Regions from separate parts of the Desulfotomaculum sp. 1211_IL3151 genome, predicted to be linked through region 3. Evidence: predicted binding sites of a transcription regulator. Region 3 holds the regulator's gene; each other region holds the start of a gene.
The links. Region 3 encodes LexA, which represses DNA repair genes until DNA is damaged. Its sites were predicted from a motif close to CNAACANNTGTTNG; they were not measured.

Region 1: a site for LexA is predicted at 2,403-2,416, ahead of uvrA (excinuclease ABC subunit UvrA). Genes of this name have one in related genera too.
Region 2: a site for LexA is predicted at 1,912-1,925, ahead of V6C11_RS01860 (putative DNA modification/repair radical SAM protein). Genes of this name have one in related genera too.
Region 4: a site for LexA is predicted at 2,001-2,014, ahead of recA (recombinase RecA). Genes of this name have one in related genera too.

What each region holds. Positions count from the first base shown of each region.
Region 1 covers NZ_JBAIYV010000050.1:103,473-107,295, forward strand. The annotation lists gene uvrA (excinuclease ABC subunit UvrA) at 1-2,218, opposite strand, end outside; gene uvrB (excinuclease ABC subunit UvrB) at 2,548-3,823, opposite strand, start outside.
Region 2 covers NZ_JBAIYV010000011.1:47,197-51,019, forward strand. The annotation lists gene V6C11_RS01845 (ABC transporter ATP-binding protein) at 1-733, opposite strand, end outside; gene V6C11_RS01850 (TetR/AcrR family transcriptional regulator) at 746-1,372, opposite strand; gene V6C11_RS01855 (hypothetical protein) at 1,533-1,796, shown strand; gene V6C11_RS01860 (putative DNA modification/repair radical SAM protein) at 2,047-3,342, shown strand; gene V6C11_RS01865 (TIGR03915 family putative DNA repair protein) at 3,344-3,823, shown strand, end outside.
Region 3 covers NZ_JBAIYV010000040.1:42,518-46,340, forward strand. The annotation lists gene V6C11_RS10740 (acyclic terpene utilization AtuA family protein) at 1-325, shown strand, start outside; gene V6C11_RS10745 (DUF4387 domain-containing protein) at 325-645, shown strand; gene V6C11_RS10750 (MerR family transcriptional regulator) at 820-1,224, shown strand; gene lexA (transcriptional repressor LexA) at 1,262-1,900, opposite strand; gene V6C11_RS10760 (fumarate hydratase) at 2,136-2,978, shown strand; gene V6C11_RS10765 (Fe-S-containing hydro-lyase) at 2,991-3,545, shown strand; gene V6C11_RS10770 (succinate dehydrogenase cytochrome b558 subunit) at 3,610-3,823, shown strand, end outside.
Region 4 covers NZ_JBAIYV010000057.1:1,253-5,075, forward strand. The annotation lists gene V6C11_RS15845 (competence/damage-inducible protein A) at 1-197, shown strand, start outside; gene V6C11_RS15850 (DEAD/DEAH box helicase) at 226-1,824, shown strand; gene recA (recombinase RecA) at 2,028-3,077, shown strand; gene rny (ribonuclease Y) at 3,652-3,823, shown strand, end outside.

The sequences.
Region 1 (3,823 bases), on a different contig from region 3:
CCTGGCAGGCCTCACAGCGGCCACCTTTAACATTAAAGCTAAAGCGGCCGGGCTTATAGCCCCTTACCTTGGCCTCGGGCATTTGGGTAAATAAATCCCGAATATCCGTAAATAACCCGGTATAGGTGGCAGGGTTGGATCGGGGGGTACGGCCAATGGGTGACTGGTTGACATCGATGACTTTTTCCAAGTGTTCGATACCCTCAATGCCAAGATGTTCGCCGGGTTTGGCCTTGGCCCGGTGCAGTTTATGGGCCAGGGCTTTGTAAAGAATTTCGTTAATTAGGCTGCTCTTGCCGGAACCGGAAACCCCCGTGATGCAAACAAAGTCCCCCAAGGGAATCTCTACATCAATGTTTTTTAGGTTGTTTGCTGCAGCTCCTTTAATGGCAAGCTTTTCTTCTTTAACCGGACGACGGCTAAGGGGTACCGGGATAAATTTCTTACCGCTGAGGTACTGTCCGGTGAGGGATTCCGGGACTTGCATGATATCTGCCATGGTGCCGGCAGCCACCACCTGGCCGCCCAAGCGACCGGCCCGTGGCCCAATATCAATGATGTGATCCGCCACCCGAATGGTATCTTCGTCGTGCTCCACCACGATCAGGGTGTTGCCCAAATTCCGCAGCCGTTCCAGGGTGGCAATGAGCCTTTCGTTATCCCGCTGGTGCAGGCCAATGCTGGGCTCGTCTAAAATATAGAGTACGCCCATCAGACCGGAACCGATTTGGGTAGCCAAGCGAATGCGTTGGGCCTCGCCGCCGGAAAGGGTGCCTGCTGCCCGGCCCAGGGTTAGGTAATCCAGTCCCACATTGACCAGGAAACCTAGCCGTTCGTTAATCTCTTTAAGAATCTGTCGGGCGATCATTTTCTCCTTTTCAGTAAAATCCAGGTTTTTAAAGAATTTTAGGGCCTCTGACACCGATAGGGTGGTGACAGAGGCAATATCCTTCGCCCCGATCTTCACTGCCAGGGCCTCCGGCTTGAGCCTGGCACCCTGACAACTGGGGCAGGGTTTGATACTCATGTATTTTTCAAACTCTTCCCGCATGGAATCGGACTGGGTCTCCCGGTAACGGCGGGTCAAGTTGCCGATAATGCCTTCAAAGGGCACTTCATAACGATGCCGATGCCCATAGCTATCGACATAATTAAAATTCACCTTTTCCTGGCCCGTGCCGTAAAGGATCACTTTCATATGTTTATCTGAAAGTTCTTCCATCGGTGTGTCCAGACTGAAATCATATTTTTCTGCCACGCCAGCCAGGTAGGCTGCGGCAATATTGCCCTTGTGCCAGCCTTCAATGGCTCCTTCTTGGATACTTTTGCCCTTGTCCGGTATAATTAACTCCAGATCAAACTCATGGTTAAACCCCAGACCCGTGCAGGACGGGCAGGCTCCGTGGGGGGTGTTGAAGGAAAAAAGCCTGGGACTGATTTCACTGATATTGATACCGCAATCGGAGCAGGCGAAGTTCTCGGAAAAGGTAAGTTCCTCGCCATCTATGACCGCAGCTATAGCGATGCCTTCGCTTTGCTTAAGGGCGGTTTCCAGGGAATCTGCCAGCCGTTTCTCACTGCCGGGGCGGATGATCATGCGGTCCACCACAATTTCGATGGTGTGCTTCTTTTTCTTATCCAATGGAGGTGCTTCGGTGATTTCATAGATTTCTCCGTCCACCCGCACCCGCACAAAGCCGCTTTTCTTGATGTCCTCAAAGATTTTGACATGTTCACCCTTTTTACCCCGAATCACCGGGGCCAGCAGCTGCAGCTTGGTGCCTTCAGGCATGGCCATGAGCTGGTCCACCATCTGCTGGATGGTCTGCTGGCTAATGGACTGGCCGCATTTGGGGCAGTGGGCCCGGCCCACCCTGGCAAAAAGCAGCCTCAGGTAATCGTAAATCTCCGTTACGGTGCCCACGGTGGAACGTGGGTTATGGCTGGTGGTCTTTTGATCGATGGAAATGGCCGGAGAAAGGCCTTCTATATAATCAACGTCCGGTTTATTCATTTGCCCCAGGAATTGCCGTGCATAGGCAGACAGGGATTCCACATAGCGACGCTGACCTTCGGCATAGATGGTGTCGAAGGCCAGGGAGGATTTGCCGGAACCGGAAAGCCCGGTAATCACCACCAGCTTATCCCGGGGGATATCCACGTCGATGTTTTTCAGGTTGTGGGACCGTGCCCCACGAATTAGGATTTGGTCGGACATTTGGTGTTAGCTCCTTTGTTTTGTATATCAACGGTTTGTTGTGTTGTGATGGTAAGTTGTGGTTCGTTGGATGTTTTAGCCATCCGCTTTTTGGGCCGTAGGCCCTGGCTGTTGGCTGTTACTCATTGTTTGGTACCTTTATATAAAGTTATACTTTATTAATGGGAAAAAGACAATGGCTATCAGAACATTTGTACGGTATTTGTAATGATTTTGTCTCTTTTGAAACAAGTACAAAGCACCCTTGGCGGGTGCTTTTGTCGGGTGCTCTTGGGTCACTAGGGTTTTGCCTTTTTTCACCGGGGTCAGACCCCCTGGTTAGGCCCAGACTAATACTCAATCTCCGGTATCGCCGGCTTAATGTTCTTGTCGCCCCTAAGCTGCAGACGCAGCTCGATCAGGGCGTCCCTTAATTGGGCTGCCCGTTCGAATTCCAGGTGTCTGGCGGATTCTTTCATTTCTTTTTCCAGTTTGGCAATCATTTTCTTCAGCTCGGTCTTGGTCATTTTGCCGGCTTTGCTTTGGGCGATGTAGGGTGCTTTTTCTTCGGCGGCTCTGGTTGCTTCGATAATATCCCTTACTGCCTTGCGGACGGTTTCCGGGGTGATGTTGTGCTTTTGGTTGTGCTCCATTTGAATTTTGCGACGGCGATTGGTTTCGCCAATGGCTTTTTTCATGGAGTCGGTCAGCTTGTCCGCATACATAATCACTCGGCCTTCGGCGTTACGGGCAGCCCGGCCGATGGTCTGAATAAGGGAGCGTTCGGAACGCAGGTAGCCTTCTTTGTCGGCATCCAGGATGGCCACCAGACTGACTTCCGGTAAGTCTAAGCCCTCCCTGAGCAGGTTGATGCCCACCAGCACGTCGAAGGTGCCCAAGCGTAGGTCGCGGAGAATCTCCATTCGTTCCATGGTATGGATATCTGAGTGCAGATAGCGTACCCGCACGCCGTTTTCTTTAAAGTAGTCCGTAAGATCCTCGGCCATTTTTTTGGTCAGGGTGGTTACCAGGACCCTTTCGTCCCGCTCCACCCTAATGCGAATTTCACCCAGCAGATCGTCAATTTGGCCCTTGGTGGGTTTGATCGTGATTTCCGGGTCCAGCAGACCGGTGGGACGAATAATTTGTTCTACGATTTGCTCTTGGTGCTTAAATTCATAGTTACCCGGGGTAGCGGATACGTAGATCACTTGGTTAACCCTGGCTTCAAATTCCTGAAACTTTAAGGGGCGATTATCCAGGGCCGAGGGCAGGCGGAAGCCATGCTCTACCAGAGTGGTTTTTCTGGAACGGTCCCCCTCGTACATAGCGCCAACCTGGGGTACCGCCACGTGGGATTCGTCGATGACAAGCAACCAATCCTCTGGGAAGAAGTCCAGCAGGGTAAAGGGTGATTCGCCGGGAGCCCGTCCGGTTAGGTGTCTGGAGTAGTTCTCAATACCAGAGCAAAAGCCCACTTCGGCCATCATTTCCAGATCGTAGCGGGTGCGCTGCTCCAGTCGCTGGGCTTCCAACAGTTTATCGGCATCTCTTAGTTCCCTTAACCGCTGCTCCAGTTCTGCTTCAATGGTGGCAATGGCCCTTTTCATATTATCCTCATCGGTG
Region 2 (3,823 bases), on a different contig from region 3:
AAGCCCCCCTTTCGGCGTCCCTTTTGTAGTAGTTCAGGAACAGGGCTTCCAGTGTGGGAGGGGTCTGTTGATGGATGAGCGTTTTCAGTTCCTCCATACTGCCCTCTTCGATGATTTTCCCCGCACGGATAACGCCGATTTGATCGCAGACCGCCTCCACCTCCGAGAGGATGTGGCTGGAGAGGAGCACCGTCTTACCCGCATCCCGCGCCTCCTTGAGGCATTGCTGGAATACGCCCTCCATCAGCGGATCGAGGCCGGTTGAGGGCTCGTCAAGGATAAGCAGCTCCACATCGGATACAAAGGCCGAAATCAGCGCCACCTTCTGGCGGTTGCCCTTGGAGTAGGTCTTGCATTTCTTGGTGGGATCCAAGTCGAACCGCTCAATAAACGCTGCCCGGCGCTCCTTGGAATAGCTGCCCCGCAGCCGACCGAGAAAGTCGATGATCTCGCCGCCGGTCATGTTGTCCCAGAGCTGTACATCGCTGGGGACATAGGCCAGACGCCGGTGCAGTTCCACATTGTCCCGCCAGGGGTCGCCGCCCAGCAGCTTGACCTCCCCCGCGTTCTTTTTCAGCAGGCCCAGCAAAACACGGATGGTGGTGGACTTGCCCGCGCCGTTGGGGCCGATAAAGCCGTAAATGCTGCCCTCGGGCACCTTCAAGTTGACTCCATTCAAGGCGACGGTTTTTCCAAAATGCTTAGTTAAGCCGTGAATTTCAATAGCAGGCAATGTCTTTCCTCCTCACTGTTTGTAAAAGCACTTGCGCAATACATCCAGATACTGGTCAAAGTCGAAGCTCAGGGCCTCCATGTCGATGTCCTCCGCCCTTTGATCTCCAGTCAATTTAAGGGAACGGTTTCCGTAGTTTTCCAATGCCCAGATGGTTAGGTCCCGGATTTTGTCGGCGGGCACATCCTGTCGGAACAAAGAGGTATCCAAATTGCCCAGCAGACACTGATAGCCGTAGTCCGTCATCTTTTCCAACTGCTCCTTCAGCTCGGCGGCGATTTCGGAGGACTTTTCCACGGTCAGGCGCTTGATGAACTCAAACATCGGGGGGTATCGCTGGTAGACAGCCCCCTTGAGCATGGCGGCCCGGCGGTACCGGGCAAGCAAATCGCCACCGCAGTGGCCGATCTGCTCATAGAATTCCCGGCTCACCACCCCAAACACATACTCGCAGAGGAAGAGGAACAAAGCCTTCTTGCTGGCGAAGTAGTGGAACAGCGCCCCCTTGGAGATACCCGCCGCCTTTACCATTTCGTTGGTGGAAGCCAGATCATAGCCCTTTTTGGCAAATTCCATCAGGGCCGAATTGATGATAATATCCCGCTTTTCTTCTTTTAGACCGATGAAGTTTTCGTACATCATTACCACCTCCTTATGTACATTGACCACTTTGGTCGGTAATTGCAGCATAGCACAACCGACCAAAGTGGTCAATAATGAAATTACGAAGGCACATGCCCATTGAAGAGACAAACGCTACAGGATACGGACATGATTTTTGTAACCGAGCCATCGCAGGTTGACCCTTTTCGTTATTTACCAGCAAGATACGGTTATTGAAGCCCTGGCTGCCATAGGCATTAGCACCACCGCGGAGGAACTGGCTACGTTAGGTCAGGATATATACGAGATCAAAAACCAGACCAGGCAACTTCTAGGCTATCAGTTGGACAAGCTTGAATTCCCGGAGCGCTTTTTTGAGACACCTAGTTTAACGGGTGCTTTGGCAAGGGAAAAAATGTATAATTTTTTGGAGATTTATAAAAAACAAACAGGCCGGTAGTTTGGCTGAGGATTAACCGTCAGCTTTTGGGTGTAATGAGCCTGGGCTTTTTGTGCATATTATGCTTAGGGGTATTTGATGGATTAATGGCATGAATTTTGTAAAACGACTTTCGGGAACACTTGTTCTATGATAAAATAATACGAAAGAGCTTACATGTTAATATCGGAGCTGGTAATAAAAGAAAATCTTCTGTCATCCTGAGCTAGCGAAGGATGACAGGCGGCTATGCCTTAACGGGGTGGTAAGATTGGAATTATTGGAAAAACTAAGGATTTTATCCGATGCGGCAAAATATGATGTATCCTGTTCGTCCAGCGGCAGCAAGCGCAAAAATATTGCTGGCGGCCTGGGCAACGCAGACCAGAGTGGCATTTGTCATAGTTGGTCTGACGATGGCAGATGTATTTCCCTTTTAAAAATACTTCTTACCAACTACTGTATCTTTGATTGTGCCTACTGTGTAAATAGGGTTAGTAACGACCTGCCCAGGGCTGCCTTTACCCCGGAGGAAGTGGTTGATTTGACCATCAATTTTTACCGGAGGAATTACATCGAAGGCTTATTCCTTAGTTCCGCCATCTGTAACAACCCGAATCATACCATGGAACTGTTATTGCAAACGGTACGAAAACTAAGGTTAGAGGAACGTTTTAATGGCTATATCCACCTAAAGGCTATTCCTGGGGCGGATTGGCGATTAATAGCCGAGGCTGGCACCCTGGTTGATCGAATGAGTGTAAATATCGAACTGCCTTCCAATGAAGGGTTAAAACTACTGGCACCGCAAAAAAGAAAGGAAACCATTCTTAAACCAATGGGCCTTATCGGTTCCCATATTTTTGAAAGTAGAGAAGAAAGGAAAATCTCCAGAAAAGCTCCTTCCTTCGTGCCAGCCGGGCAAAGCACCCAATTAATTATCGGTGCCACACCGGACACCGATCTTAAGATTATTAATCTATCGGAAAATTTATATAAAAATTTCGATCTTAAAAGAGTGTATTATTCAGCCTACGTACCAGTATCCAATAAACCAGTACTACCACAAATCGCTAGCCCACCACTTAAGCGTGAAAATCGGTTATACCAGGCCGACTGGTTGCTTCGTTTTTATGGTTTCAAGGCCCAAGAACTTCTTTCCGAAGATCAACCGAATTTTCAGCTTGACCTTGATCCTAAATCCGATTGGGCCTTACGAAATCTTCATATATTTCCGGTGGAAATAAACAAGGCGGACTATCCTTTAATCCTCCGGGTACCAGGCATAGGGGTGAAAAATGCAAGGAAAATAATAACGGCCCGAAGATTTCACTCTCTGGGCTTTGAAGATTTACATAAGATGGGCATTGTCTTAAAACGAGCGCGCTATTTTATCACCTGTAAAGGCAAATATTATGGTGAAGTACCTTTTAGGGCAGAGGCAATCAAAAGCCGCCTATTGCCCCACTCCAAAAAAGAAACCTACACCCAATTGGCCCTGTTTACCGAGCAAAGCTTGGGTTACCAGTTGGAAGATGCCCAGGCTTGTATTACAGGGGAGATTTAACATGATTTATTTTATTTATGATGGAAGCTTTGAGGGGTTATTAACGGCTGTTTACGAGGCTTATTACCGAAGTGAGAGGCCGGATTATATTGTTTACCAAGATGAATTTCAGCAGGATTTATTTAGTCAGGCCATAACCATTCATACGGATCAAGAGAAAAGTGCCAAAGTCTATCGGGCCATAGAGGATAAGATATCCTTTTATACCCTGCAGCAGATATTTTATGTTTATTTATCAGAATTACAAGGTAGTGGAACACTAATTTATCAATATCTCAGATTGGGATTCCAGTTCGGACCCAAAATAAATTCTAATTTGACTGAGGATACAGTGAGAAAGGTATATGAACGAAGTCAAAGGGTTAGTAAAGAAAGGCACCGTATGCTAGGGCTAATTCGTTTTCAAAAATTAGCCAACGATTGTTTTTATGCAACGATGGAACCGGACCATAATATAGTTGGGCTAGTGTCACCCCACTTT
Region 3 (3,823 bases):
TTTTAACATCTATGGCAAGGATGGGGTAATGGGTAAGCTTGAACCTCAACCGGCAATAACTACACATGAGTTGGGCATTATTATTGAGGCTGTGGCAGAAACCCAAGAAATAGCGAATACCATTTGCAGCTTTGCCCGGTCCACCATGCTTCACTATGGCTATCCTGGGCGGGTAGCTACAGCTGGCAACCTGGCCTTTCCCTATTCCCCTTCGGACTTTAAGGCGGGAGCTGTTTATAACTTTAATATTTATCACTTATTGCAGGTTGATGATCCCGTGGCATTGTTTCCATTTGAAATCATTCATGCAGGGGAGGAAAAATAATGTCAAAGGCTAAATTAACTGAGTTGGCTTCGGTCATTCGAAGTAAAAATTCTGGACCCTATGAACTAACCTTAGATGTTATTTTTAAGGATCAAAAATCATATGAAGCTGCCTGTACAGCTAAGGTAATAAATAAAACTACCGTTGCAAAACTCTATGGCATTCCTGAGACGGATGTCATAGGAATTGTCGAATTTTCTCCTGCCTACGCCATCAAGGCTACCATTGTACGGCCCTACCCATCCGGTGCCCTTGGTGAAACCGATGTCTATGGTGCCCAACAGCATGCCCCTTTATTGGACCTAGAGATAGAAGTCTAAAAGGGCCATACCAGTTTCGGCAAAAAATACAAAAATTCGAGGTTTGTCCCAAAACCGTAAGATAAATAGTAATAATTTTATCTTTTGCAGTAATTTAGCTAATTTACAAATTGGGTTTATAGACTATATAATAAATAAAGGATATTAGATTTTATAACGGGAGGAGATAAATCCTTGTTTTGCAACGATGATCAGCCTATGTTTAATATAGGCGTTATTGCCGAACTTTTAAAGGTACATCCAGAGACCCTTCGTATTTGGGAAAAGCACAAGCTAGTTGAACCTGCCCGTCGCAATAAACAGAGGTTATATAGTAATAACGATGTTAAAAGACTTCAGTTTATTCATTATCTCATTAATGAAAAAGGCCTGAATATCGCAGGTGTGCTGCAGATTATTAGTATGTATCCCTGCTGGGATATCAAGTATTGTGACGGTGGTAGTCAACAAAAGGGTGAAAACGTAAACTTAAACAAGCCCTGTTGGAAGGAACAAGGTGCATATTGTTATGTCATAGAGGATAAGGCAGAACACTGCAGCATGTGTCCACACTACAATAAAGATTGCCAATCAAACTAGCAAAGATCCAACAAAAAAAGGTCGCTATGCGACCTTTTTATATTTTTCTCATTAGTCCAACCACCTTGCCAAGTATTTTAATCTCCCTGACAAAAATGGGAGATAGGAGGCTGTTTTCGGGTTGAAGCCGAATGCCATCTTTTTCTTTGAAAAATCTTTTCACGGTGGCCTCGTCTTCTAATAATGCGACGACTATTTCACCGTTATTGGCGGATTCCTGCCTTCTCACTAAAACAAGGTCGCCGGGTAAAATACCAGCTTCAATCATACTGTTGCCCCGCACGGTAAGCATGAAGAAATCACCATAACCAGTAAAGCTCCTGGGTAAAGTAACCTTTTCATCAAAATTTTCAACGGCTAAAAGGGGAACCCCTGCAGCCACTTCCCCCAGCATAGGAATATTGATCATCTCTTCGTATTGGTTATCCGGCTGCTCAGGGAATGAAGCAGGGCTGGTATCGGCTGAATCCGTGTTAATAATTTCAATGGCCCTTGGTTTGGTAGGATCCCGTCGCAGATAACCCTTTTGTTCTAATCTTTTTAAGTAAGAGTGAACGGTAGAACTGGATGAAAGACCAACTATTTCCCCAATTTCCCTAACTGACGGGGGATAACCCTTTTGCTTGACATTTTCTATAATAACCCTTAAAACTTCTGATTCCCTAGGATTTAACATCGGGGTTCACAACCTTTCACAAAGAAAAATAAGCTTAATCATGATTTGGTATATTATATCATACTCTGGATCAAGATAAAAACATTTGTTCGATGTTATTTTAAATCAATCGGGTAGAATAAACAGTAGAATGAATATATGTTTATTGTAAAAAATGGTATATTAATAGTAGTTGCGATTAACCCGATAATAAAGGCTAAATTAGGTTATTACAAAGATTAGGGAGGAAACAACAATTAGAACCGTAGATTGTGCTGTAATCATATCTGAAGTAGCCCGCTTGTGTCAGGAGGCAAATTATAAACTGGCAGATGATGTTGTAAATTCCTTTAAACGTTCCAATGAGACAGAGGTTTCCCAAAGTGGTAAGGAAATTTTAAATATGTTGGTGGAGAATGCGGGGATAGCTGCAGCAGAATCGATACCAATGTGTCAGGATACCGGAGTAGCAGTGGTGTTTGTTGAATTAGGACAGGAAGTACAAGTTATCCATGGCAATTTAGTTGATGCCATAAATGAAGGAGTACGTAAGGGTTACCTTGAAGGTTATTTAAGAAAATCCATGGTTAAACACCCACTGGCAAGAGTAAATACCGGTGATAATACCCCGGCTGTAATCCACACCAGCATAGTAGCAGGTAACAAAATTAAGATAACGGTGGCCCCTAAGGGTGGGGGCAGTGAAAATATGAGTTCATTAAAGATGTTAAAGCCAGCCGAAGGAGTAGAAGGTGTCAAGAAATTCATCTTAGATACCGTTCAGGCCGCGGGACCAAACCCTTGTCCGCCACTGATTATCGGAGTGGGGATTGGTGGGACCATGGAAAAGTGTGCTCTGCTGGCCAAGGAAGCACTATTAAGAGCCGTTGGTGAACCGCATCCGCTGTCTGATATTGCTCAGTTGGAGAAGGAACTGCTGGAAGCCATTAATAAATTAGGCATTGGCCCTGCGGGGTTGGGAGGTAGAACAACGGCATTGGCAGTACATATCGAAATTTTTGGTTGTCATATTGCAAGCCTGCCCGTGGCAGTAAACATTAATTGCCATGCCGCTAGACATAAATCTGTAAGCATATAGGAGGTGCACAGAGTGACAAGGGTTAACATAACAACACCACTATCGGATGAAATTGTAAAGAGCCTTCGCATCGGGCAGCAGGTTTTTATTCATGGTGTCATCTATACCGGAAGGGATGCAGCCCATAAAAGATTAGTGGAACGAATGGACCAAGGAAAGGAACTGCCAGTTGATCTCAAGGGTCAGATCATCTACTATGTTGGTCCAGCTCCGGCACGTCCTGGTAAAGTAATTGGCTCTGCTGGTCCCACCACCGCCGGACGCATGGATGCCTATGCCCCTCTTTTAATTGAACAAGGTCTTAAAGGCATGATTGGCAAGGGAGCCAGATCAGAAAAGGTACTCCAGGCCATGCAAGAACACGGTGCGGTTTACTTTGGAGCCATTGGTGGAGCAGCAGCATTGATAGCAAGAAGTATTCAAGAAGCCACCATTGTGGCCTACCCGGAGCTAGGACCAGAGGCCATCTATCGGTTGGTGGTTAAAGATTTCCCGGCCATTGTTGTTAATGATTCCTTTGGTGGAGACTTATATCAAGAAGGGAAAAAACGATATGCATTAGAGTAAACTTAGCTCTCATGCAATGCTTTGCTTGCGGGGATGCATTTCAATTTTATGATGAAGGATGTTGATGTCCTCGGTGAGTACCAATAACCATTTTTTTTATCGGAAACTTCATTCTTTATTGGGGTTATTTCCCATTGGTTTTTTTCTTTTGGAACATCTAATCACGAATTCATTTGCCATATTAAGCCCGGAAAAATTTAATCGTGCAGTGGTTTTCTTGCAAAACATTCCTTATTTAACTGCCTTAGAAATAATTTTTATTGCTTTACCCCTCACAA
Region 4 (3,823 bases), on a different contig from region 3:
TAGGATTGGCTGTGACAGGGGTTGCTGGTCCTAATTCCAGTGAGGGGAAACCGGTTGGGTTAGTTTATATTGCTTTATCCTCACCTACTGGTGTATGTTATAGAGAATATCGATTTCCGGGGGAAAGAAAGGCCATTCGAAATGGTACCGTCAATGGGGCATTAAAGATGGCTAAGCACTTTTTACAAGGAAAGTAATTTATAGAAGCTAGAAAGAAGGAAATGAATGAATCGTAGAAGAGAGACTATGAACTTTGGTAATCTTGAAATGGATCACAGAATCGTTGAAGGTCTAAAAGAAATGGGATTTGAAGAACCAACACCAATTCAGCAACTGGCCGTGCCACAAATTTTAGCCGGTCATGATATGATTGGTCAGGCCCAGACTGGTACAGGTAAAACAGCAGCCTTTAGCATCCCAATGATCGAAAAGTTAAATCCAAGAAAAAGGGAAGTTCAAACAGTAATCATAACACCAACCCGTGAATTGGCCATTCAGGTGGCAGAGGAGATTTCCAAAATAGGACGCTACTGCAGAATTAAGGTTTTACCCATATATGGCGGACAATCCATTGACCGTCAAATAAGATCACTGCGGCAAGGTGTGCAAGTGATTGTTGGTACCCCTGGACGCTTGTTGGATCACCTGCGTCGACAAACTTTGAAGGTTGATCAGGTTGATATGATTATTCTTGATGAAGCGGATGAAATGTTGGATATGGGCTTTATCGAAGATATTGAGGAAATTATTCGACATACACCGGCGGAACGGCAAACCTTGCTTTTTTCTGCCACCATGCCTGGGGAAATTATTAGACTGGCGCACCAGTATATGAAGGAACCCAAATATGTTACGGTTAGTAAGGCCAACCTTACTGTGCCACAGATTGAGCAAGTTTATTATGAGGCACCGGAAAAAAATAAGTTAGAAGCACTTTGTCGTATATTGGACATAAGTGATATCGCCCAAGGTATTGTTTTTTGCCGTACCAAAAGGGGTGTGGACGAATTGGTGGCGGGTTTGCAGGCCAGGGGTTTTGCTGCAGCGGCTTTACATGGTGACCTCAGCCAGCAGCAAAGAAATGCCGTCATGAGGCAATTCAGATCAGGCGAAGCAGAACTTCTGGTAGCCACAGATGTGGCTGCCAGGGGGTTGGATATTGAGGGTGTCTCCCATGTAGTCAATTATGATATACCCCAAGATCCGGAATTTTATGTCCATAGAATTGGGCGGACAGGTAGGGCAGGCAGATCAGGTGTAGCCATAACCATCATTAGCCCCCGGGAATATCGCCAACTTCGCTTAATTGAAAATATAACCAAGAGTCGTATTAAAAGGGAGAACCTCCCTACGGTGGCTGATGTGGTGGAGCGTCAAAAGGAAACCATTAAGGAAAGAATGCTGCAGATTATCGAAGAGGGTAAGCTTGGTTACTATCGTTCGATTATCGACCCGCTGCTGGATGAGTATGATCCGATTGATATAGCAGCGGCTGCCCTCAAGCTTTCCATGGATATGGAACCCAGCGTTGATGAGATTAATCTAGATACCGTTAATTTTGGCAATACAGGTGCCAGGCCCGGCATGGTACGGCTATTCCTAACACTAGGCAGAAAAGACCGGACCAGCCCCGCTGAGATTATCAAACTGGTTTCCGATGAATCAGGTATTCCCGGTAGTCAAATAGGCAGCATTAACATCTATGAGAACTTTAGCTTTGTAGAGGTTCCCGAGAGCTGGGCCAACTGCGTTATCAGTTGCTTGCACAGACAGCACGTTAAAGGCAGAAGATTATTCGTTGAACCGGCCCGGGCTAGAAGGTAGTAATCACAGGCATTCTAAGCAGGCATATTAGCCAAGTTTGTGTGCATATTGGAAAATGTTTTTTCCAATATGCACACAGAACCTAGGCTGTGGATTGCTTGGCCTGTGATTTTTATTATGCGCCAGTCGGTTTTTTCTAATTGACTAGTTCTTTCATTGGCCCTATAATGAAAGGACGAACATGTGTTTTGGAGGGGGATTTTATGTCCGATAAATTAAAGGCCCTTGAACTTGCTTTGTCCGGTATTGAAAAGCAATTTGGCAAAGGCTCAATTATGAAGTTAGGAGACTCAACAAAATTAAACATAGAAGCAGTTTCTACCGGGGCACTGTCCTTGGATATTGCTTTGGGAGTTGGCGGACTTCCCAGGGGTCGCGTTGTAGAAATATACGGCCCGGAATCTTCTGGTAAAACTACGGTGGCCTTGCATGTGATTGCTGAGGCTCAGAAACAAAATGGTATGGCAGCCTTTATCGACGCGGAACACGCCCTGGACCCAGTTTATGCTAAGCGCTTAGGTGTCGATACAGCCAACTTGTTGGTATCCCAGCCGGATACAGGAGAACAGGCTTTGGAAATATGTGAGGCGTTGGTACGTAGTGGTGCTTTGGATGTTGTCGTTGTGGACTCTGTGGCAGCGTTAGTACCCCGGGCTGAAATAGAAGGGGACATGGGTGACACCCATGTGGGACTGCAGGCAAGGTTAATGTCCCAGGCTTTAAGAAAATTAACGGGTATTGTTAGCAAATCCAAAACCATTGTTGTCTTTATCAACCAAATTCGTGAAAAAGTCGGTGTAGTTTATGGTTCTCCCGAGGTAACCACGGGTGGCAGGGCCTTAAAATTCTATGCCTCCGTGCGCATGGATGTACGTAAGCAAGAAAATATTAAACAAGGCACAGATATAATAGGCAACCGCACCAAGGTGAAGATCGTCAAGAATAAAGTAGCTCCTCCCTTTAAACAAGCAGAGTTTGATATTATGTATGGTACAGGCATATCGAAAGAAGGTAGTATTCTTGATGTTGCCACAGAATTAAAGATTGTTAATAAAAGTGGCGCATGGTATTCCTATGGTGAAGAAAGATTAGGTCAGGGGCGTGAAAACGCCAAGGAATTATTTAGGGAAAGACCGGAACTATGTGCGGAAATTCAGGCTAAAGTTCGTGAAAAGCTATCCCTGGGCAGTGTGCTGCCCTCTGTAGAAGGGATTGTCGAGGAACAAGAGGATGGAGACGAGGATGACATTTAGTCGTTAGCTATTTTGAAAAATGACCATGAGCCATCGGCTTTAAAACATTCTATGGATGCCAGCCTGAGCTAGCGAAGGATCTTTCGGCCATTGAAAGGTTAGCCCCAAGATCCTTCGTTGTCACTCAGGAGGACACCGTTTTCATCCTTTTCTGGTGCCGCCGGGTTGCCTAAAGAGGGTGCACCGGACCCTAAAATAATACATGCAAAAAAGCCCATGGCCCATGGCCAATAGGCTGGCTCAGGGCTAACCGCTAAGGGCTTAAAAAAGCTGACGGCTCAAGGCTTAGGGCTTACAGACGGCAATCTTGACAGTGGCTAAAAAAACTAGTAAAATTACTGTTGGGAGAAAATAGAATTTGATATCTGGCAACAGTTAATATATATAAAATCCAATATATTCCTTAAGGCGCAAACACTATCCTTAGCGGGATTTTTGGCTTTATAGTTAAGCTCCATATCTTTGGTTGTTTGTAATACTGCACCGGATTTGGACAAACCCAGATATCTATTTATTTTCTACCGAGTAATGCTCGGCTTTTTTTGTTTATGATGATCTTGAATTTATATGCTTAATGAGACAGGAGGTGAAAATAGTGGAGTTACAAGTTGTTTTGGTGGCGGTTATTACCACCTTGATCGGACTAGTAATTGGATTTTTTATTCGAAAGAATATTGCCGAAGGCAAAATAGCATCGGCTGAAAGCCAAGCCAAGAAAATAGTTGAAGAAGCGGAGAAGGACGCAG